Linked DNA regions of Thermus thermophilus. The protein of the gene in region 2 interacts with the protein of the main gene of each other region in a pairwise test. Links are inferred from orthologs where the notes say so. Each region holds a gene or a part of one and is shown on either strand. Other genes may lie near its edges. The genes, in order: TthTMY_RS10915 and ftsA.

Evidence for each region.
Region 1: the proteins of ftsA (region 2) and TthTMY_RS10915 interact in binary tests that used the Escherichia coli proteins (3 or more experiments, as listed by UniProt). The link is inferred for Thermus thermophilus from one-to-one orthologs.

What each region holds. Positions count from the first base shown.
Region 1 is NZ_AP025158.1:2,018,289-2,029,029, forward strand. The notes cover bases 20-3,013. They hold TthTMY_RS10915 (rod shape-determining protein), read right to left. Parts: upstream 2,039-3,013; coding sequence 1,001-2,038; downstream 20-1,000. Other genes in these bases: TthTMY_RS10905 (S4 domain-containing protein), read right to left, coding at 20-566; fabZ (3-hydroxyacyl-ACP dehydratase FabZ), read right to left, coding at 566-994; rny (ribonuclease Y), read right to left, coding at 2,050-3,013. In the rest of the region: more of TthTMY_RS10905, read right to left, coding at 1-19; more of rny, read right to left, coding at 3,014-3,774; recombinase RecA, read right to left, coding at 3,775-4,797; thpR (RNA 2',3'-cyclic phosphodiesterase), read right to left, coding at 4,748-5,344; TthTMY_RS10935 (CinA family nicotinamide mononucleotide deamidase-related protein), read right to left, coding at 5,341-6,525; TthTMY_RS10940 (glycine cleavage system protein T), read right to left, coding at 6,498-7,274; TthTMY_RS10945 (MFS transporter), read left to right, coding at 7,314-8,363; TthTMY_RS10950 (HAD family hydrolase), read left to right, coding at 8,356-8,982; TthTMY_RS10955 (enolase C-terminal domain-like protein), read right to left, coding at 8,968-10,053; TthTMY_RS10960 (hypothetical protein), read right to left, coding at 10,064-10,741. UniProt on the Escherichia coli protein: Forms membrane-associated dynamic filaments that are essential for cell shape determination. Acts by regulating cell wall synthesis and cell elongation, and thus cell shape.
Region 2 is NZ_AP025158.1:1,021,487-1,032,226, forward strand. What follows is about bases 7,401-10,393. They hold ftsA (cell division protein FtsA), read right to left. Parts: upstream 9,519-10,393; coding sequence 8,283-9,518; downstream 7,401-8,282. Other genes in these bases: ftsZ (cell division protein FtsZ), read right to left, coding at 7,401-8,270; TthTMY_RS05565 (FtsQ-type POTRA domain-containing protein), read right to left, coding at 9,515-10,099; TthTMY_RS05570 (UDP-N-acetylmuramate dehydrogenase), read right to left, coding at 10,112-10,393. Also shown: NAD-dependent DNA ligase LigA, read left to right, coding at 1-1,958; thyX (FAD-dependent thymidylate synthase), read right to left, coding at 1,955-2,767; trpB (tryptophan synthase subunit beta), read left to right, coding at 2,804-4,063; trpA (tryptophan synthase subunit alpha), read left to right, coding at 4,060-4,857; mqnC (cyclic dehypoxanthinyl futalosine synthase), read right to left, coding at 4,914-6,056; TthTMY_RS05545 (adenosine-specific kinase), read left to right, coding at 6,105-6,590; TthTMY_RS05550 (crossover junction endodeoxyribonuclease RuvC), read right to left, coding at 6,698-7,198; more of ftsZ, read right to left, coding at 7,212-7,400; more of TthTMY_RS05570, read right to left, coding at 10,394-10,740. UniProt on the Escherichia coli protein: Essential cell division protein that assists in the assembly of the Z ring. May serve as the principal membrane anchor for the Z ring.

The DNA.
Region 1 (10,741 bases), 990 kb from region 2 along the record:
CCAAGCCCCTCCGCGAAGAGCAGGTCCCCGGGGGCGAGCTCGTCCTTGGGGGAGGCGGGCCTCCCCTTGAGGCGCACCTTGCCCGCCTTGACCCCCTGGGCGAAGTAGGACCGAGAGACGCCGAAGCCCTTGGCCCCCACGGCGTCCACCCGCAAGGAGGGGACGACCAGGGTGCGCACCCGCTCCCTGGGGGGCCTCAGGGCCCCTTCGGGAGGGGGAAGGAGGCGGTAGCCCTGGGCCTCGAGGGCCTTCCTCCCTTCGGGGAGGAGGGCGGCCAAAACCCCTTCCTCCACCTCCTCCACCTCGCCCAAAACCTCCCCCAGGTCGGCGGGCGGGGGGCGGTCCAGGAGGACCACCTCCACGGGGTCGGAGACGGAGGGCACCTCCTCGGGGTAGAGGACGGCCACCTTGCGCTCCGCCAAGGGAAAGCCGCCGAAGAAGGCCACCCGGATCCCCTCCCGGCGGGCCATCTCCTCCAGGCGGGCCTGGTCCTCGGGGTCCAGGAAGCCCGTGCGCACCACCCGGCCGCCCCGGGCCCGCTTGAGGTAGCGCTCCAGGTCCGCCATCAGGAGGCCCCCTGGAGGACGAAGGTCAGGGTGGCGCTCGCCCGCTCCTCCCCCTCCACCAGGGCCCGCACCGCCACCTTGCCCACGCCCCGGCGGAAGGCGAGGAGCTCCCCCTCGAGGATCAGGGTGTCCCCCGGGTAGACGGGCCGCCGGAACCGGGCCCCCTCCACCCCGGCGAGGAAGGCGAGGCCCCCTTGGGGAAAGCCCGGCTGGCGCACCAGGGCCCCCACGGCCGCCTGGGCCATGGCCTCCAGGATCAGCACCCCGGGCATGACGGGGTGGCCGGGGAAGTGCCCTTGGAAGTGGGGCTCGTTGAAGGTCACGTTCTTGAGGGCCTTGAAGCGCCTTTCGTCCGCCTCCAACACCCGGTCCACGAGGAGAAAGGGGTAGCGGTGGGGCAGGACCTTGAGGATCTCCCGGATGTCCACAGGGCCTCACCTCCTCAGGACGTCGTCGGAGGAGAGGATGGTGTCCTCGAGGACGTGGAGCATCTCCAGGGCCTTCCCCGTGCCCAGGGCCACGGCCTCCACGGCGTTCTCCGCCACCACCACGGGCACGCCGGTGGCCTCCTGCAGGGCCACGTCCAGGTTCCTAAGGAGGGCCCCGCCCCCGGTGAGGAGGATGCCCCGCTCGTAGATGTCCGAGGCGAGCTCCGGGGGAGTGGTCTCCAGGACGTTCCTCACCCCCTGGAAGATCTTGCTCAAAGGCTCCTGAAGGGCCTCCACGACGTCCTCGGCGGGGATCTCTGCGGTGCGGGGAAGGCCCGAGACGAGGTCCCGGCCCCGCACCTCGGCCACCTCCTTCTCCTCCCCGGGAAGGAGCTTGGCCCGCCCCAGCCGGATCTTGAGCTCCTCGGCGGTGCGCTCCCCGATGAGGAGGTTGTACTTCTGGCGGATGTAGCGGATGATGGCCTGGTCCATCTCGTTCCCGGCGATGCGGAGGCTTTCCGAGCGCACGATGCCCCCTAAGGAGATGACGGCGATGTCCGTGGAACCGCCCCCGATGTCCACCACCATGCTCCCCGTGGGCTCGGCCACGTTGATCCCCGCCCCGATGGCGGCCGCCAGGGGTTCCTCAATGAGGTAGACCTTGTGGGCCAGGGTGGAGACGGCCTGGACCACGGCCCGCCGCTCCACGTCCGTCACCCCGGAGGGAACCCCCACCATGATCCGCACCCGCCCCTTGAAGAGGCGGCTCATGGGAGAGAGGACCTTCTGCAGAAAGAGGAGGAGCATCTTCTCCGTGAGGGCGTAGTCGGCGATGACCCCGTCCTTGAGGGGGCGCACGGCCACGATGTTCCCGGGGGTGCGCCCGAGCATCCGGTAGGCCTCCGCCCCCACGGCCTTCACCTCCCGCTTCCCCTGGACCACGGCGATGACGGAGGGCTCCTTCAGGACGATTCCCTTCCCCCGCACGTAGATGAGGACGCTGGCCGTCCCCAGGTCAATGCCGATGTCTTCGCCTTTAAGCATAGCGCCTCACTTCACCTAGCGTACTCCACCGCCCGGGTCTCCCGCACCACGGTCACCTGGACCTGGCCCGGGTAGTTCATCTCCTTCTCAATGCGGCTCGCGATCTCCCGGGCCAGGAGGGTGGCCTTGGCGTCGCTGACCTTCTCCGGCTTGACGATGACCCGCACCTCCCGGCCCGCCTGCACGGCGAAGGCCGTCTCCACCCCGGGGAAGGAGAGGGCGATGCGTTCCAGGGCCTCCAGGCGCTGGAGGTACTCCTCGAGGCTCTCCCGCCTCGCCCCGGGCCGCGCCGCCGAGAGGGCGTCGGCCGCGGCCACCAAAACGGCGTAGAGGGTCTCGGCGTTGTCGGGGTCGTGGTGGTGGGCGATGGCGTCCACCACCTCCTTGGGCTCCCCGAAGCGCCGCGCCAGGGCGATGCCGATCTCCACGTGGCTTCCCTCCACCTCCCGGTCCACGCTCTTGCCGATGTCGTGGAGGAGCCCGGCCCTCCGGGCAAGCGCGGCGTCCAGGCCGAGCTCCGCCGCCATGATCCCGGCGAGGTGGGCCACCTGGATGGAGTGCTTCAGAACGTTCTGGCCGTAGCTGGAGCGGAAGTGGAGCCGGCCCAAAAGCTGGATGAGGCCGGGCTTCAGGCCCACCACCCCCGCCTCCAAGGCCGCCTCCTCCCCCCTTTCGTAGATGAAGGTCTTCATCTCCTGCTTGGCCTTCTCCACCACCTCCTCAATGCGGCTTGGGTGGATGCGCCCGTCCTTCAAAAGCTCCTCCAGGGCCATGCGGGCGATCTCGCGGCGGATGGGGTTGAAGGAGGAGAGGAGGACGGCGTCCGGGGTGTCGTCAATGATGAGGTCCACCCCCGTCAGGGCCTCAAAGGCGCGGATGTTCCGCCCCTCCCGGCCGATGATCCGCCCCTTCATGGCGTCGGAGGGGATGGGCACCACGGTGACGGCGAGCTGGGCCGCGGTCTCCGAGGCCTGGCGTTGCATGGCCTGGGCCAGGATCTTCTGGGCCTCCCTTTTGGCCTCGAGGCGGGCCCGCTCCAGGGCGGCCCGCACCCTCTGGGCCTTCTCCTCCTCCAGCTCCCGGTCCAGGCGCTCCAGGACGAGCCTGCGGGCCTCCTCGGGGGTGAGGCCCGCCACCTCGTAGAGCTTCCGCTCCACCTCCTTAAGCCGCTCCTCCAGGGCCCTGGCCTCCGCCTTGAGCGCCTCCTCTTTACGGACAAGCTCCGCCTCCGCCTCCTCCAGCCGCGCCGCCCTGGCGTCCAGGGCCTCGGCCCGCTTGGCGAGCCGCTCCCCCTCCCGGCGGAGCTCCTCCCGCTCCGCCTTGAGGCGCTCCCGCTCCTCCTTGAGCTCCTCCTGGAGGGACCTCAGGCGCTCCCGCTCGGCGCGAAGCTCCTCCCGCTCCGCCTTAAGGCGTCCCTCCGCCTCCTCCAGGCGCTTTTTGGCCTCGGCCTCGGCGGCCTCGAGGCGGCGCCTGATCTCCGCCTCCACCTCCTCCCGCTGGGCCTTGGCCCGGGCCTCCGCCTCCTGGCGCAGGGCCTTGGCCTCCTGGCGGGCGGCCTCCAGGATGTCCCGGGCCTCCTTCCGCGCGGCCTCCAGGACCTCCCGGGCCTCCCGCCTCGCCGCCTCCAGGAGCTCCTTGGCCTCCTGGGCCGAGCGGTCCTCCCCCTTCCGCCTAAGGAGGAGGACCCCCCCAAGCCCCAGGACCAGGAGCAGAAGAACCAGGTCCAGAAGGGACATCTACTCCCCCTCGTCCTCGCCTGCGGCCAGGACCACCTGGTCCGAGCGCTCCAAGACCTTGGCCCGGATCTCCTCCAAAAGCTCGGGCCGCTCCCGCAGGGCCTCGGCCGCCTTCTCCTTCCCCTGGCCCAGGCGGAGCTCCCCGTAGGAGAACCAGGACCCGGCCTTCTCAATCACCCCCGCGGCCACGGCCACGTTCACCAGGTCCATGACGGGGTCCAGCCCCCGGCCGAAGTAGATCTCCAGCTCCGCCTCGCGGAAGGGGGGGGCGAGCTTGTTCTTCACCACCTTGACCCGCACCTTGACCCCCACGGCCTCGTTCCCCACCTTGATGGGCTGGCCGCTTTTGCGCACGTCCAGGCGCACGCTGGCGTAGAACTTCAGCGCCCTCCCCCCCGGGGTGGTCTCGGGGTTGCCGTACATGACCCCCACCTTCTCCCGCACCTGGTTGATGAAGATGGCGGCGGTGTTGCTCTTGGCGAGCACCGCGGTGAGCTTGCGGAGGGCCTGGCTCATGAGCCGGGCCTGGAGGCCCACGTGCTGATCCCCCATCTCCCCCTCAATCTCCGCCCGGGGGACCAAAGCGGCCACCGAGTCCACCACGATCACGTCCACCGCCCCCGAGCGGGCGAGGAGCTCCACGATCTCCAGGGCCTGCTCGCCCGTGTCGGGCTGGGAGACCAGGAGGTCTTCCACCTGGACGCCGAGGCGCTGGGCGTATAGGGGGTCCAGGGCGTGCTCCGCGTCCACGAAGGCGGCCACCCCGCCCCGCCTCTGGGCCTGGGCGATGATGGTGAGGGCCAGGGTGGTCTTGCCCCCGGACTCGGGGCCGTAGATCTCCACGATCCGCCCCCGGGGGATGCCGCCGATCCCCAGGGCGAGGTCTAGGGCGAGGGAGCCTGTGGGGATCACGTCCACCTGTTGCCTGGGCATCTCGCCCAGCCACATCACCGCCCCCTTGCCGAATTCCTTCTCAATCGCCTTCAGGGCGTTCTCCAGGGCCTTGCGCTTGCTCTCGTCCATGCTCACCTCTCAGGGAAAACTTCTCCAAAACGGTGTACACCGGCCCCTTGGGCTTAAGCTCCGAGCGCACCAGGGCGAAGCCCTCCACCGGCCACTCCAGGCCGAAGAGGACGGGAGGCACGCGGGGCGCCGGGGCCTTCCTCCGGGCCAGGGTGATGTGGGGCTTGAAGGGCTTGTCCCAGCCGGGGATCCTGACCGCCTCCTCGCCCAAAAGCTCCTCCACCCCGGCGCGAAGCCCCTCGGCGAGGCGGAGGAAGCCTTCGGCCTCCGCCTTGGCGAACCAGACCCGGGGGGTTCCTTCGTTGGGGAAGTAGCCCGTCCCGCGAAGCCGCGCCCGGAAGGGGGCCTCGAGGCGGGCGAGCCTGTGGCCCAGGGCCAGGTAGTCGGGAAGCTCCTCCTCGGGCCGCTCGCCCAGGAAGAGGAGGGTCAGGTGGAGCTGGTGGGAAGGGACGGGCTTCCAGCCGCGAAAAGGGCGGACCTTGGTCTGGGCTTCCGCCAGGGCCGCCCGGACCTCCTCGGGTAAAAAGACCGCGTAGAAGAGCCTCATGTCACAAGGAGCGCCAAGGCCGCGTAGACGCTTCTTAAGCGCACGGTTTCCCGGTCTCCCGGGAAGCGGTAGCGCCGCACCTCCGCGCCCGTGGGGCCCGCCAGGGCCACGTAGACCGTGCCCGGGGGCTCGCCCTCCAGGGGGTCCGGCCCCGCGACCCCGGTGGTGGCCAGGGCGTAGGTGGACCCGAAGAGGGACCGCGCCGCCTCCGCCATGGCCCGGGCGGTCTCGGCGGAAACCGTCCGGGAGAGGAGGTCCTGAGGCACCCCGAAGCGGGCCTTGGCCCCTACGGAGTAGGATACCACGCCCCCCAAATAGAAGCGGCTCGCCCCCGGCACGCGGGTGATCTCCGCTCCCAGAAGCCCCCCGGTGAGGCTCTCCATGGTGGCGAGGGTGGCCCCTTCCCGCTCCATGCGCCTTTTCACCGCCTCGGCGAGGGTCATCTCCCCCTCGCCCCAGACCTCCTTAAGGAGCGTTTTCTTGATCCGCTCGGCAAGCTCCGCCACCCGGTCCTCCCGGCCCCGGACCACCACCTCCACCCCGTGGACCTTGGGGTAGGTGCCCACCTCCACCTCCTCCCCCCGGACGAAGAGGGGGCCAAGCCGCTCCACGATCTCCGACTCCCCGATGCCCCAGGTCTTCAGGACCCTTTCGGCGTAGGGCCTTCGCGGCAGGCCCAGGCGGGGCAGAACCTCCTGCCACATGGGGCGCCACTCGGGAGGGGGCCCGGGGAGGAGGACCAGGTCCTTACCCCCTTTGCGCACCCACCACCCCGGGGCGGTGCCCCGGGGGTTTTTGAGCCAGGTGGCGGAGGGGATCCGCATGGCCTGCTTGCGGTTGGCCTCAGGCATGGCGCGCCCCCGGGCGCGGAAGAAGGCCTCAATCTCCCCAAGCACGGCCTCGTCCAGCTCCAAAGGCTCCCCCAAGGCCAGGGCCACCGCCTCCCGGGTCACGTCGTCCGGGGTGGGGCCGAGGCCGCCGGAGAGGACCACAAGCCTGGCCCGGGCGAAGGCCTCCTCCACCTCCCGGGCCAGGGGCGCCACCTCGTCCGCCACCCTAAGGGTCCTTTCCACCTTGAGGGCGTAGGGCTTGAGGCTTCTTGCGATCTCCGCCGTGTTGGTGTCCAGGGTCTCCCCGTAGAGGAGCTCGGTGCCTACCCCGAGGATCTCTGCCCGCTCCATGCCGCCTCCTTAAAGGGAAGGGCCTCCACGCGGTACCGCCCCCCACCTCCTTCCACCTCCGCCCCCACGGGCACCTCCTTCCGCACCACGGCGAGGCCCAGAAGGCCGAAGGGGGTCTTTAGAAGGCGCTTCGCCTCCCCCACGCGCTTTCCCCCCAGGAAGAGCTCCGCCGGGGCCTCGCCCCCCTCCAGAGCCCTCAGGCCCACAAGGCGGTAGGGCGCCTCCTTTCCCTCGGTCCTGGCCATGATCTCCTGGCCCACGTAGCACCCCTTGCCGTAGTCCACCAGGTGGAGAAGGCCCACGCTCTGGGGGAGTTCCCCTTGGATGTCCGAGAGGAGGGGGAGGCCCTTGAGCAGGGTGTAGAGGGGATAGAGCTCCGGGGGAAGCGCCCCTTCGGCCCTCTCCCCCACCTCCTCGCGGCCGTCCGCGTAGAGGAGGCGGAAGAGGGGCAGCGCCACAAGCTCCACCTGGTCAAAGACGATGTAGCGGCGCAGGCGCCTTTCCAGGCCCTCGAGGCTCCCCCAAGGGGCGAGGAGGAAGCCCTCGGGGTGGGGAAAGAGGGTCGCCGCCTCTTCAATCTGGCCCTTGTGGTTGAGGAAGAGCACCCCAGCAGGCCCCGAAACCCGTCGCAGGTCCCGGGTGCCCTGCCCCTGGAGGAAGGAAAAGGCGTCGGGGCCCCGGAGGAGGAGCACCCCAGGGAAGGCGAAGAAGCCTTCGCCGGAAAGGGCTTGGGCCAAAAGGCGCTCCATCCTCCCCATTATTGACCAAAGGGTCACCCCAGGGGGAGAATGCGGTCCGTGCGCTTTCTCGCCGGCTCCTTCCTTGCCCTCCTCCTCGTGGGGGTGATCGTGGCCCTCCCCGGGGCCGCCCTGCCCTACTGGCGGGAGCGGTACGGGACGGAAGAGGGGGCCTCCCTCTACTTCGCCGCCCTCCTCCTCGGCCTCCTCCTCGGGGTGCACCTGGGACAGGAGGAGAGGCGCCATCCCTTCTTTCCCCTGGCCCTGGGCCTGGTGGGCCTCGCCTTTCTCGGCCTTCCCTTCGCCCCCTCTTACGCCTGGATGGCGTCCCTGGCCTTCCTCCTCGGCCTGGGGGAGGGGGTGATGAACGTCCACGGGAACAGCCTCGTGGGGGAGCTCTACCCGGAAAGGCGGGTGGAGCTTTTGAACCGGGTCAACGTGGCCTTTGGCCTGGGGGCGGTCCTCACCCCTTTGGCCTTGGCCTGGCTCCCCTACGCCGCCTTTCTGAGCCTGGCGGGCCTTCTCGCCTTCCTCGCAGGCGCCCTCGTCCTCGGGGCGCCTGCGGCGGAAAGGCCCAAGGAAAGGCCCCGGGGAGCCCTCTGGCCCTTCCTCCTCGCCGTGGGGCTCTACACGGGCCTCGAGGGGGCCCTGGCCACCTGGAACCGGGTCTGGCTGGAGGCCTTGGGCCACGCCACCTCCCTAGGCGGCCTCCTCCTCACCCTCTACTGGCTCTTCCTCGCCTTGGGCAGGCTCCTCCTCGCAGGAAGGGTGGCCAAGGACCCCTTGAGGGCCCTCCGGGGGCTTCTCCTCGGGGTGATGGGCCTCCTCCTCCTCAACTTCCTCCCCCAGACCGCCCTCCTCTTCCCCCTCGCGGGCTTCCTCCTCGGCCCCCTCTTCTCCACCCTCTTCGCCCTGGTGCAGGCCCGCTTCGGCCACCGGGCCCTGGGGGGGCTCATGTACGCCGGGGCGGCGGGGAGCACCCTGATCCCCGGGCTTTTCGCCCTCCTGCCCGACCGGGGGATCCCCCTGGGGCTTTTCGCCCTAAGCCTCGCCCTCTACCTCCTCCTCCGGGGCGCGGAGCGGGAGGTGGCCCGTGCTTAAGGCGGTCCTCTTTGACCTGGACGGCACCCTGGCGGACACGGACCCCCTGCACCTCCTGGCCTGGCGGGAGGCCCTGGCGCCCTACGGCCTGGAGGTGGACCCCATCTTCTACCGGAAAAGGATCTCGGGGAGGCTGAACCCCGAGATCGTCCGGGATCTCTTGGGCCTGGAGGGAGAGGAGGCGGAAAGGCTCATCGCCGCCAAGGAGGCCCGCTTCCGGGCCCTCGCCCAGGGGCTCAGGCCCACCCCGGGGCTTGCGGAATTTTTGGAGCACATCCGGGAGAAAGGCCTCCTTTGGGGCGTGGTGACCAACGCCCCCAAGGAAAACGCCCGCCACGTCCTCGAGGCCCTGGGCCTAAGGCCGCCCCTCCTGGTCCTGGCGGAGGAGGTGGGCCGGGGAAAGCCCGACCCCCTCCCCTACCGGGTGGCCCTAAGGCGCCTCGGGGTGGCCCCCGAGGAGGCCCTGGCCTTTGAGGACTCCCCTTCCGGGGTGAGAAGCGCCGTGGGGGCGGGGATCCCCACCTACGGCCTCCTCACGGGGCACGAGGCGGAAGCCCTTCGGGAGGCGGGGGCGAGGGGGGTTTTCCGGGACTTCCGGGAGGCGTTAGGCCTCCTTTAGGGCGTAGCGGGCGAAGGCCTCCTCGTCAAAGCGGCCCTCCACCAGGTCCTCCCAATAAAGCCACCCCTCGCGGAAGGGGGGAAAGGGGAAGAAGCCGCCCTCGGCCTTGAGGTGGAAGGCGAGCTCGCAAGGCTCCGTCACCCCCTGCTGGAAGGCGAGGAGGGCGGACTGGTAGGCCCCGAAGGCGCTTTGCGCCTGGCTCCCCACCATGGCCTTTTTGCCCTTCTCCCGGGCGAGGGCGAGCATCTCCAGGGTCCAGGTGACGCCGGTGCGGGCGGGCTTGAGGTTGAGGACGTCAAAGGTGTTGAGCTGTAGCTCCCGCCTGAGGTCCTTCGGGGTCATGGCCGCGTCGTCGGCGATGAGGGGGAGGATCCCCTTCTCCCTCAAGGCCCGCCTCGCCTCCACCTCCTCCACGGGCAAGGGCTCCTCCACGTAGCGGAGGCCAAGCTCCTTCCAGGCCAAAAGGTAGCGCTCGGCCTCCTTGGGGGGAAGGGACTCGTTGGCGTCGGCGTAGAGCTCGGCCTCGGGGAAGGCCTCCTTCAGGCGGAGGATGCGGCGGGTGTCCGCCTCCAGGTCCCGCCCCACCTTCACCTTGAAGACCCGGACCCCCGCCCCAAAGGCCATGCGGGCGTCCTCCAGGACCTCGTCCTCCTCCCCGAGGCCCAGGATGTAGGCCACCCGCACCCGGTGCTTGGCGGGCTTGAGGACCTGGTGAAGCTCCTCCCCCTCGCTCCGCGCCCAGGCCTCCCAGAGGGCGGTGTCCAGGGCGCCCTTGAGGCCGAAGTTAAAGGGGAAGGCCTCCAGAACGGCCCTTATCCCCTCCTGGTCGTCGGCCTCGAGGCCCAAAAGCTTGGGCCTCAGGTAGTCCAACCCCGCCCTCACGCTCCCCAGGGTCTCCCCGTAGATGGTGGGGCGGATGGCCACCTCGGCCCGGCCTAGGGAGCCGTCGGAAAGCTCCACCTCCAAAAGGGCGTGCTCCAAGGCGGCAAGCTCCGAAGCCTTCCCCCAGCGCAAGGGGGCCTTCAGGGGGATGCGGAAGGGGATGAGGCGCAGGTCCCGTACCGTCGGCATAGCCCCCATTCTATGGGCCGAGGCCGTGCCTCTGGAGAAAGGCCCGCACCGCCAGGACCTCTTCCTCAGGAGAAAGGGCCTCCGTGTCCAGGACCAGGGCCCGGGGGTGGCCCTGAAGGAGGCGCAAGGGGCCTTGGGGGTCGTAGTTCCGCTTCTCCTCGGCCACGATCTTGAGCTTGGCGAGGACCTCCTCCAGGGGGGCCAGGGCCAAGGCCTCCTCCAGCTCCTCCGGGGAGAGAACCCCTTCCGCCAAGGCCTTTAGCTCCGCCATCTCCTCGGGGCGGAGCTCCACGCGGTCAAAGGCGTCCCGCCGAGAAAGGAGCCTTTTGAGCCGGGTGGCCTCCCGGGCGTGGAGGAGGACGAAGCGGGCCTCGGGGAGGTGCTCCAGGGCGTAGGCCACCTCCCCTTCCCCCCTCAGGCCGTCAAAGAGGAGGAGGGGCCTTGGGGGCACGTACCCCCGGGCCAGGACCTCCGCCACCCCCCCGGGGAACTCCTCCCGGAAGCGCCGCGTAAGGCGGAAGCGCTCCTCCCGGGGAATGGGGGGCTTGGCCCCGTAGCGGGGGAGGACGTAGCGGTCCACGAGCTCCCGGCGGTCGGGGAGCCGGGGAAGGCCCAGGGCCTCCACCAGGGTGCTCTTCCCCACCCCGGTGAGGCCCACGAGGACGAGCAAAGGCACCTCCCTCGCGGG
Region 2 (10,740 bases):
ACGTCCTGGCGGACCCGGAGATCTCCGACGCCGAGTACGACCGGCTTCTTAGGGAGCTCAAGGAGCTTGAGGAGCGCTTTCCCGAGCTCAAAAGCCCGGACTCCCCCACGGAGCAAGTGGGGGCGAGGCCCCTCGAGGCCACCTTCCGCCCCGTCCGCCACCCCACCCGCATGTACTCCTTGGACAACGCCTTCACCCTGGATGAGGTCAGGGCCTTTGAGGAGCGGATAGAGCGGGCCCTGGGCCGGAAGGGCCCCTTCGCCTACACCGTGGAGCACAAGGTGGACGGCCTTTCCGTCAACCTCTACTACGAGGATGGGGTCCTGGTCTACGGGGCCACCCGGGGGGACGGGGAGGTGGGGGAGGAGGTGACCCAGAACCTCCTCACCATCCCCACCATCCCGAGGAGGCTCAAGGGGGTGCCGGAGCGCCTCGAGGTCCGGGGCGAGGTCTACATGCCCATAGCGGCCTTCCTCCGGCTCAACGAGGAGCTGGAGGAGCGGGGGGAGAAGATCTTCAAAAACCCTAGGAACGCCGCGGCGGGCTCCCTAAGGCAAAAAGACCCCCGCATCACCGCCAAGCGGGGCCTCAGGGCCACCTTCTACGCCCTGGGGCTCGGGCTGGAAGAGGTGGAGAGGGAAGGGGTGGCGACCCAGTTCGCCCTCCTCCACTGGCTCAAGGAGAAGGGCTTCCCCGTGGAGCACGGCTACGCGCGGGCCGTGGGGGCGGAAGGGGTGGAGGGAATCTACCAGGACTGGCTGAAGAAGCGGCGGGAGCTTCCCTTTGAGGCGGACGGGGTGGTGGTGAAGCTGGACGATTTGCAACTTTGGCGGGAGCTCGGCTACACCGCCCGCGCCCCCCGCTTCGCCATCGCCTACAAGTTCCCCGCCGAGGAGAAGGAGACCCGGCTTTTGGACGTGGTCTTCCAGGTGGGGCGCACCGGGCGGGTGACCCCGGTGGGGGTCCTCGAGCCCGTCTTCCTAGAGGGCAGCGAGGTTTCCCGGGTCACCCTGCACAACGAAAGCTACATAGAGGAGCTGGACATCCGCATCGGGGACTGGGTTTTGGTGCACAAGGCGGGCGGGGTCATCCCCGAGGTCCTCCGGGTCCTCAAGGAGCGGCGCACGGGAAAGGAGCGGCCCGTGCGCTGGCCCGAGGCCTGCCCCGAGTGCGGCCATCGCCTCATCCAGGAGGGGAAGGTCCACCGCTGCCCCAACCCCTTGTGCCCCGCCAAGCGCTTTGAGGCCATCCGCCACTTCGCCTCCCGCAAGGCCATGGACATCCAGGGCCTGGGGGAGAAGCTCGTTGAGAAGCTTTTGGAGAAGGGCCTGGTCAAGGACGTGGCCGACCTCTACCGCCTGAGGAAGGAAGACCTGGTGGGCCTGGAGCGCATGGGGGAAAAGAGCGCCCAAAACCTCCTCCGCCAGATAGAGGAGAGCAAGAAAAGGGGCCTAGAGCGCCTCCTCTACGCCCTGGGGCTTCCGGGAGTGGGGGAGGTCCTGGCCCGGAACCTGGCGGCCAAGTTCCAGACCATGGACCGCCTCCTCGAGGCCAGCCTGGAGGAGCTTTTGGAGGTGGAGGAGGTGGGGGAGCTCACGGCGAGGGCCATCCTGGAAACCCTGAGGGACCCCGCCTTCCGCCACCTGGTGCGAAGGCTCAAGGAGGCGGGGGTGGAGATGGAGGCCAAGGAGAAGGGCGGGGAGGCCCTTAAAGGGCTCACCTTCGTGATCACCGGGGAGCTTTCCCGCCCCCGGGAGGAGGTGAAGGCCCTCCTCCGGCGCCTTGGGGCCAAGGTGACGGACGCCGTGAGCCGCAAGACGAGCTACCTCGTGGTGGGGGAGGCCCCGGGGAGCAAGCTGGAAAAGGCCAAGGCCTTAGGGGTCCCCACCCTCACGGAGGAGGAGCTTTACCGGCTCATAGAGGCCCGCACGGGGAAGAAGGCGGAAGAGCTCGTCTAAGGGACCTCCCCGGGCCCGAAGAGCTTCTCCAGGGCCTCCCTAAGGCGGCTTCCCTCGAGGCCCAAAGAGGCCAGGGCCTTCTCGTAGACCTCGGGGGTGAGGAGGCCCCTTAGGGCCCGAAGCTCCGTGCGGGAGAGAAGAGCCCCTCCTAAAAGGTGCTCCTCAAAGGCGGCCCAGGCCAAGGGGACCCTCTCCTTGACGATTTCGGCGATGGCCTGGGCGTACTGGCGGATCTCCCACTGGGCCTCGGGGGCGAGGCGGAGCTTGAGGAAGTGGAAGAGGTTGTGCAGGTCCTGCTTCCAGTAGAACTCGGTGTAGAGGTTGAGGGGAAGGACCATCCGGGCCATCTCCCGGGCCACGCCCTTCTCCAGAAGGGCCCGGTAGGCCCCGTAGGCCTCCTGCTCCACCCTCCTTAGGAGGGCCAAGGCCTCCTCGTCCAGGAGGGCCCCTTCCGAAGCCTGCTTGTTCCTCCTCGCCTGCCTGCGGAAGGCCTCGGGCTCGTAGAACTCCTCCTTGAGGATGGAGTAGCGCCCCGAGACCTCGTTGACGCTCGCCGTGCGGTGGCGGAACCACTGCCTGACCACGAAGATGGGGGCCTTGACGTGAAACTTGAAGACCACCATCTCAAAGGGGCTTGTGTGGCGGTGGCGCATGAGGTAGTCAATGAGGGCGGCGTCCTCCCGCACCGTCTTCGTCCCTTCCCCGTAGGACACCCGGGCCGCCTGGACGATGGCGCGGTCGTCCCCCATCTGGTCCACCAGGCGGACGAAGCCCTTGTCCAAGACCGGGATCGTGAGAGGCCCTTCCATCCCCCCGAGTTTACCGGGAGGCCCCTCCGGGGTAGGATGGGAGTTGTCTTGGCGCGAGGCGCCTTTAGGGAGCGAAGCATGCTGACCCTACCCGACTTTCCCTTGCCCGACGCGAGGGGGCGGTTCGGCCCCTACGGGGGGCGGTACGTGCCCGAGACCCTGATCCCCGCCCTGGAGGAGCTGGAGGCCGCCTACCGGGAGGCCAAGAAGGATCCGGCCTTCCTGGAGGAGCTGGACCACTACCTCAGGCAGTTCGCCGGCAGGCCCACCCCCCTCTACCACGCCAAGCGGCTTTCCGAGCACTGGGGCGGGGCCCAGGTCTACCTCAAGCGGGAGGACCTCCTCCACACCGGGGCCCACAAGATCAACAACACCCTGGGCCAGGCCCTCCTGGCCAGGCGCATGGGCAAGAGGCGGGTCATCGCCGAAACGGGGGCGGGGCAGCACGGGGTGAGCGTGGCCACGGTGGCGGCCCTCTTCGGCATGGAGTGCGTGGTCTATATGGGGGAGGAGGACGTCAGGCGCCAGGCCTTAAACGTCTTCCGCATGAAGCTCCTCGGGGCCGAGGTGCGGCCCGTGGCCGCGGGGAGCCGCACCCTCAAGGACGCCACCAACGAGGCCATCCGCGACTGGATCACGAACGTGCGCACCACCTTCTACATCCTGGGTTCCGTGGTGGGCCCCCACCCCTACCCCATGATGGTCCGGGACTTCCAGAGCGTCATCGGGGAGGAGGTGAAGCGGCAAAGCCAGGAGCTTTTCGGCCGCCTCCCCGACGCCCTCATCGCCGCGGTGGGGGGCGGGTCCAACGCCATCGGCCTCTTCGCCCCCTTCGCCTACCTGCCCGAGGAGGAGCGCCCCAGGCTCATTGGGGTGGAGGCCGCCGGGGAGGGGCTTTCCACGGGCAGGCACGCCGCGAGCATCGGGGCGGGGAAGCGGGGGGTGCTGCACGGGAGCTACATGTACCTCCTCTACGACCACGACGGCCAGATCACCCCGGCCCACTCCGTCTCCGCGGGGCTGGACTACCCCGGGGTGGGGCCGGAGCACAGCTACTACGCCGACGCCGGGGTGGCGGAGTACGCCAGCGTCACGGACGAGGAGGCCCTCGAGGGCTTCAAGCTCCTGGCGCGGCTTGAGGGCATCATCCCCGCCTTGGAATCGGCCCACGCCATCGCCCACGCCGCCAAGGTGGTGCCGGAGATGGACAAGGACCAGGTGGTGGTCATCAACCTCTCCGGCCGGGGGGACAAGGACGTGACCGAGGCCATGCGCCTTCTGGGAGGGGAGCTGTGACCACCCAGGAGGCCTTCGCCAAGGCCCGGTCCGAGGGAAGGGCCGCCCTCATCCCTTACCTCACCGCAGGCTTCCCCAGCCGGGAAGGCTTTTTGCAGGCGGTGGAGGAGGTTTTGCCCTACGCCGACCTTCTGGAGATCGGCCTCCCCTACTCCGACCCTCTGGGGGACGGCCCCGTGATCCAGCGGGCAAGCGAACTGGCCCTGAGGAAGGGGATGAGCGTCCAGGGGACCCTGGAGCTCGTGCGGGAGGTGCGGGCCATGACGGAAAAGCCCCTCTTCCTCATGACCTACCTGAACCCCGTCCTGGCCTGGGGGCCGGAGCGCTTCTTCGGCCTCTTCAAGCAGGCGGGGGCCACGGGGGTGATCCTCCCCGACCTCCCTCCCGACGAGGACCCAGGCCTCGTGCGCCTCGCCCAGGAGATCGGCCTGGAGACGGTCTTCCTCCTCGCCCCCACCTCCACGGACGCCCGCATCGCCACCGTGGTCCGCCACGCCACGGGCTTCGTCTACGCCGTCTCCGTCACCGGGGTCACGGGGATGCGGGAAAGGCTTCCCGAGGAGGTGAAGGACCTGGTGCGGCGCATCAAGGCCAGGACCCCCCTCCCCGTGGCCGTGGGCTTCGGGGTTTCCGGCAGGACCACGGCTGCCCAGGCAGCGGTGGCGGACGGGGTGGTGGTGGGAAGCGCCCTGATCCGGGCCCTAGAGGAGGGGAGGCCCCTTGCGCCCCTCCTCCAGGAGATCCGCCAGGGCCTCCAGCGCCTCGAGGCCAACCCCGGCCCGAGGGAAGGCTAATCCTGAGAAAAACCGGGGCCCCCATGCTGGCTTGGGCCAGCATGGGGGAACCGCCCTTAGGCGAGGGGGAGTTCCAGGGGCTCGGGCTCCTTCAGGATGGCCTCGGGGTCTGGGTAGCGGAGGATGCGGTAGAGGGGGTCCCGCTCCGCCGGTTTAAACCCCGCGTCCACGATGTGGCGGACGATCTGGCGCACCGTGGCGTGGGTGCGCCCGTGCCCCCCCGCCGCCGAGACCACGTTCTCCTCCAGCATGGTGCTCCCGAAGTCGTCGGCCCCGTAGTAGAGGGCCGCCTGGGCCACCTTGAAGCCCAGGGTGGGCCAGGAGGCCTGGAAGTGGGCGAAGTTGTCCAGGGCGAGGCGGGCGATGGCCAGGGTCTTCAGGTACTCGTGGGCCGTGGCCCCGGGGGCCTTGCCCTTGAGGCGTGTGTGCTCCACCTGAAGGGTCCACAGGGCGAAGGCGGCGAAGCCGTTCCCGTAGCGCTCCAGGGCCCTGTCCTGCTGGGCGCGGAGGCCGAGGAGGTGGAGGGCGCGCTCCTTGGGGCCCTCTCCGAAGCCAATGACCATGGTGGCGAGGGTGTAAAGCCCCAGGGCCTGGGCCGCGTCCACGATGCGGTACCAGTCCGCCGTCCGGATCCGGGCGGGGGCCGCCTTTAGGCGGACCTCGTCCACCAAAATCTCCGCCCCGGCCCCGGGCAGGCCGTCCAGGCCCGCTTCCTTTAGCTTTTCCAGGATCGCCTCCGCCCTAAGGCCCGTGAGGCGTTCCAGGCCTAGGATCTCCTCGGGGCTGAAGGCGTCTATGCGGAGGTCGGGGAAGCGGCCCTTGAGGTAGCGGAGGAGGTCCAGGTACCAATCCAGGGGAAGCTCGGGGTTCACCCCGCCCTGCATGAGGATCCGCCTGCCCCCCACCTGGTAGAGCTCCTCCACTTTCCTCGCGATCTCCTCGTAGCTCAGGGTGTAGGCGTCCTTCTGCCTCTTGGTGCGGTAAAAAGCGCAGAAGGCGCAGGCCACGGTGCAGACGTTGGTGTAGTTGATGTTGCGGTCTATGAGGAAGGTCACCACCTCGGGGTCGGTCTTCTTAAGCCGCACCTCGTGGGCGGCGGCGGCGAGCTCGGGCAAGGGGAGGCTGAAGAGGCTTAGGACCTCCCCTTCGGAAAGCCTCTCCCCGGCCACGGCCTTCTCCAGGACGTCCATGCCCTTCATCCTACACCCCTTTTCCCGGGGCAAGGTGGCCTTCGGTAAAATCGGGGCATGGAGCTCAAGGTGATTCCCATTGAAAAGCCCGAGAACCTCAACGTCATCCTGGGCCAGGCCCACTTCATCAAGACGGTGGAGGACCTCCACGAGGCCCTGGTGACCGCAGTCCCCGGGATCAAGTTCGGCCTCGCCTTCTCCGAGGCGAGCGGCAAGCGCCTCATCCGCCGCTCGGGGACGGACGAGGCCCTGGTGGAGCTCGCCGTGAAAAACCTCTTCAACCTCGCCTGCGGCCACGCCTTCCTCATCGTCTTGGGGGAGGGCTTTTACCCCATCAACGTCCTCCACGCGGTGAAGGCCTGCCCCGAGGTGGTGCGGATCTACGCCGCCACCGCCAACCCCCTCAAGGTGGTGGTGGCCGAGGAGGGGGAGCAAAGGGCCATCCTCGGGGTCATGGACGGCTTCACGCCCCTGGGCGTGGAGGACGAGGCCGAGGTGGCCTGGCGAAAGGACCTCCTCCGGCGCCTGGGGTACAAGCTTTAGGGCCTCTATACCCTTTCCGGTTTCCCTTCGTCCAACTGGCTTGGGGAAGCTCCCTAGGACCTTTTGCCGGGGCCCCCATGCTGGCGCAAGCCGGCATGGGGTGGGATCTAGAGAGGCTTCGCCGCGCCCATGCGGGCGTAGAAGGCGTGGGTTAGGGCGATGGCCAAGGCGTCCGCCAGGTGGCTTGGCCTCGGGGCCTCCTTCAGGCCCAGGATGCCCCGGACCATGAGGGCCACCTCCTCCTTGGCGGCGTGGCCGTGCCCCGCCAGGGCCTGCTTCACCTGCATGGGGCCGTAGGCGTAGACGGGCACCCCCGCTTCAAAGGCCGCCACCAAGACGGCCCCCAGGGCCCAGCCCACCTTGTAGGCGAGCTCGTTTTGGCGGTAGAAGAACTGCTCCTCCACCGCCACCGCCTCGGGCCGGAAGCGGTGGAGGGCCTCTAGGACCCGGGCGTGGATCCGTCCCACCCTCTCCCTTGCGGGCTCCTGCGGCGAGGTCTTCACCACCTCCCCGTGGAGGAGGCGGGCCTTGAGGGCCCCCTTCCCCTCCACCGCCACCACCCCGAGGCCCAGGTGGGTGATCCCGGGGTCTATGCCGGCCACGACCACGGGAAGGGGAAGCTCAGTTGCCCCGCCTGGGCGGGTAGTCCCCGTCCCCGTAGCGGATGAAGGCGGGGATGTCGTAGTTCGTCAGGTCCACGTGGCCCGTGGGGAAGTCCACGGGGCGGGCGGGGCGGGGCACCACGGTGCTCTCCGCGAAGCCCGCGGCGATGAGGATGACCCGGAGCTCGTCCTGGGCCCGCTCGTCGTAGGTGACCCCGTAGAGGATGTCCACGTCCTCGTGGCCCGTGGCCTCCCGGATCCTCTCCACCACCTCGGCGGCCTCCATGAGGGAGAGTTCCTCGGAGCCCACCACGTTGAGGAGGAGCCTTCTGGCCCCTTCAATGGAGCGCTCCAGGAGGGGGCTGTGGATGGCGCTTTTGGCCGCCTCCTCCACCCGGTTTTCCCCGCGCCCCGCCCCGATGCCCATGAGCACCTGGCCCGCGCCCTCCAAGAGGGCCTTGACGTCGGCGAAGTCCACGTTGATGAGGCCGGGGAGGTTGATGACGTCGGTGATCCCCTTGACCCCGTGGTACAGCACCCGGTCGGCGATGAGGAAGGCGTCTTTTAAGGTCATCTTCTTGTCCACGGCGGAGAGGAGGCGGTCGTTCTGGACCACCACCATGGCGTCCACCCGCTCCTTGAGCTTTTTGATGCCTTCCTCGGCGGTGCGCATGCGCTTGGGGCCCTCAAAGCTGAAGGGGCGCGTCACCACCGCCACGGTGAGGGCGCCGAGCCGCTTGGCGATGTCGGCGACCACGGGGGCGCTTCCCGTCCCCGTGCCGCCCCCCATGCCCGCGGTGATGAAGACGAGGTCCGCCCCCTCCAGGGCCTCGGCGATGAGGTCCTCGGCCTCGAGGGCCGCCTTCTCCCCAATCTCGGGGTTGGCCCCGGCCCCGAGGCCCCGGGTGAGCTTCTCCCCGAGCTGGATCCGGTGGTCGGCGAGGCTTTTGGCCAACACCTGGGCGTCCGTGTTGGCGGCGATGAACTCCACGCCGGAAAGCCCCGCCTCAATCATGCGGTTCACCGCGTTGTTCCCCGCACCCCCGAGCCCGATGACCTTGATGACCGCTCCTTCCATACCCCCCTCCCTCTAGAACAGGTTGCTCAGAAACTCCTTGATCCTGGCCCAAAGCCCCTCGCCCTTGGGCTTGTCCTCCGGTTTTTCCCTGATCCGCTTGGCCTCCTGGGGCTTTAGGGGGAGGCTTGCCCCGTAGCGGACGAGCCCCACCGCCGCCGCGTGGGCGGGGGAGGCGACCACGTCCGTAAGCCCCGAAACCCCCTGGGGTTTGCCCACCCGCACGGGGAGGCCGTACTGCTGCCGGGCGAGGAGGTCGGTGCCCCGGAGGAGGGCCCCGCCCCCCGTGAGGACCACGCGGTTGACCTGGATCTCCAAAGGCCCCAGGGTTTCGTCCACGCTCTGGCGCGCCAGATGGAGGATCTCCCGCATCCGCGGCCGGATGATGCGGGCGAGCTCCGGGGCCGGAACCTCGCCCAGGGCGCCGCCCTCCTGGTTGATCTCCAGGACGAGCTCCGGGTCGGCGAGCTCCGGCAGGGCGGCCCCGTACTTGCGCTTGACCCGTTCCGCCTCCTCAAAGGGGATCTTGAGGAGCTGGGCGATGTCGTGGGTCACGTGGTCCCCGCCCAGGGGCACCACGGCCGAGTGGGCGAGCCTTCCGCCCCGGAAGACGGCCACGTCGGTGGTGCCGCCGCCGATGTCCAGGAGGAGGACGGTCATCTCCTCCTCCTCGGGGGTGAGGACGGCGAGCCCGCTGGCCAGGGCCTGGACGCAGACGGCGTCCAGGGCGAGGCCCGCTTCCTCCACGGCCCGGCGCAGGTTGGCGAGGGGGCCCCGGCCCGCAGCGATGAGGTGGACGTCCACCTCGAGGCGCACCCCCGCCATCCCCACGGGGTCCCGGATCCCCTCCTGGCCGTCCACCTTGAACTCCAGGGGCAGGGCGTGCAAAAGCTCCAGCTCCCCTTCAAAGGGGTAGGCCTTGGCCTGCTCTATGGCCCGCTCCACGTCCGCCTCGGCGATGGTGTGGCCGCGGCGGATGGCGGCGAGGCCGTGGCTGGTGACGCTTTTGAGGTGGGGGCCACCCACGCCCACCACCACCCGCTCCACCTTGACCCCGGCCACCCTTTCCGCCTGGAAGAGGCTTTGGCGGATGGCCTCCGTGGTCCTTTCCAGGTTGACCACCACCCCGCGCCGCAGCCCCTGGGAGGGGACGGTGCCCTCGCCGATGATGTCCAAAACGCCGTCAGGGGCGAGCTCCCCGATGACGGTGGTGACCTTGGTGGTGCCTACGTCCAAACCGGCGATGATCATGGGCGCTGACTCACCCCCCAAGAATACACGAAAACCCGCCCCTTAGGGCGCGCGGTTTGGGCGTACTTTAGCAGATACGCGGCCTCGGGGGCAAAGAGGGTGGCCCCTTCCAGCTCCACCCAGAAGCCCGCCGGGGTGTAGCGGATCTCCCGGGCCTGGGGGAAGGCCCGGCCCAGGGAGAGGAGGGCTTCCCGGGGGAGGGGCCCTACCCCCCGCACCCGGGGCCCGGGGGCGAGGGGGGCTCCTTGGGGGAGGAGGACGCCGTCCTCGGCCAGGGCGTCCCCGGTTTCCAGGGGGAGGAAGGGCCGGCGTTCCCGCACCCGGACGACCACCTGTCCCAAGGCGGGCTTTTCCAGGTGGGCTTCGGCCACCCAGGGGTTTTCCAGGAGGGGCCGGAGCCTGTTCCCTGAGACCCAAAGCCACGGGTCGCCCGGAGCGAGGCGGAGGGTTTGCAGGACGGCCTCCCTGGAGAGGTGGCGTAGCCCTTCCACCCGCACCTCCTCCACGGGGACGGCCACGAGGCTCGCCACGTAGAGGCTCGCCCCGAGGATGAGGAGGAGAACGCCTTTCACCACGCCCATCTTACCCCTCCTTTACGGCCACACCTCCCACTCCAGCTCCAAGGGAAGCTCCTCCTGGACCCGGCGGACGAGCTCCAGGACGTCCTTTGCCCGGGCCTGGCCCAGGTTGACGATGAAGTTGCCGTGCTCTAAGGAGATCATGGCGTCCCCCACCCGAAGCCCCTTGAGGCCGCGCTCGTCAATGAGCCGCCCCGCCGACTGGCCCGGGGGGTTCTTGAAGGCGCAGCCGGCGCTTTTCCGCTTGGGCTGGCCCTTGCGGGCCCGGTCCACCTCGGCCATGCGCCTCAGGATCTCCTCCTTGGGGCGCTCCTTCAGCTTGAGGCGCACCCGGGTGACGATGCCCCCGGGGGGGAGGCGGCTTTTCCGGTAGCCGAAGCCGAGTTCCTCCGGGCGGTAGACGTGGAAGGCGCCGTCGTGGAAGACCTCCACCGCCTCCAGGGCGTCGGCCATCTCCCCGAAGCGGGTGCCCGCGTTCATCTTCACCGCCCCGCCCACCTGGGCGGGGATGCCGAGGAGGCCCTCGAGGCCGGAAAGCCCCGCCCGGGCCGCCTCCTGGACGAGGAGGGGAAGGAGGGTCCCCGCCCCCACCCAGCCCTTCAGGTCGTAGGCCTGGAACTCGCCCGCAAGCCGGATGACCCGCT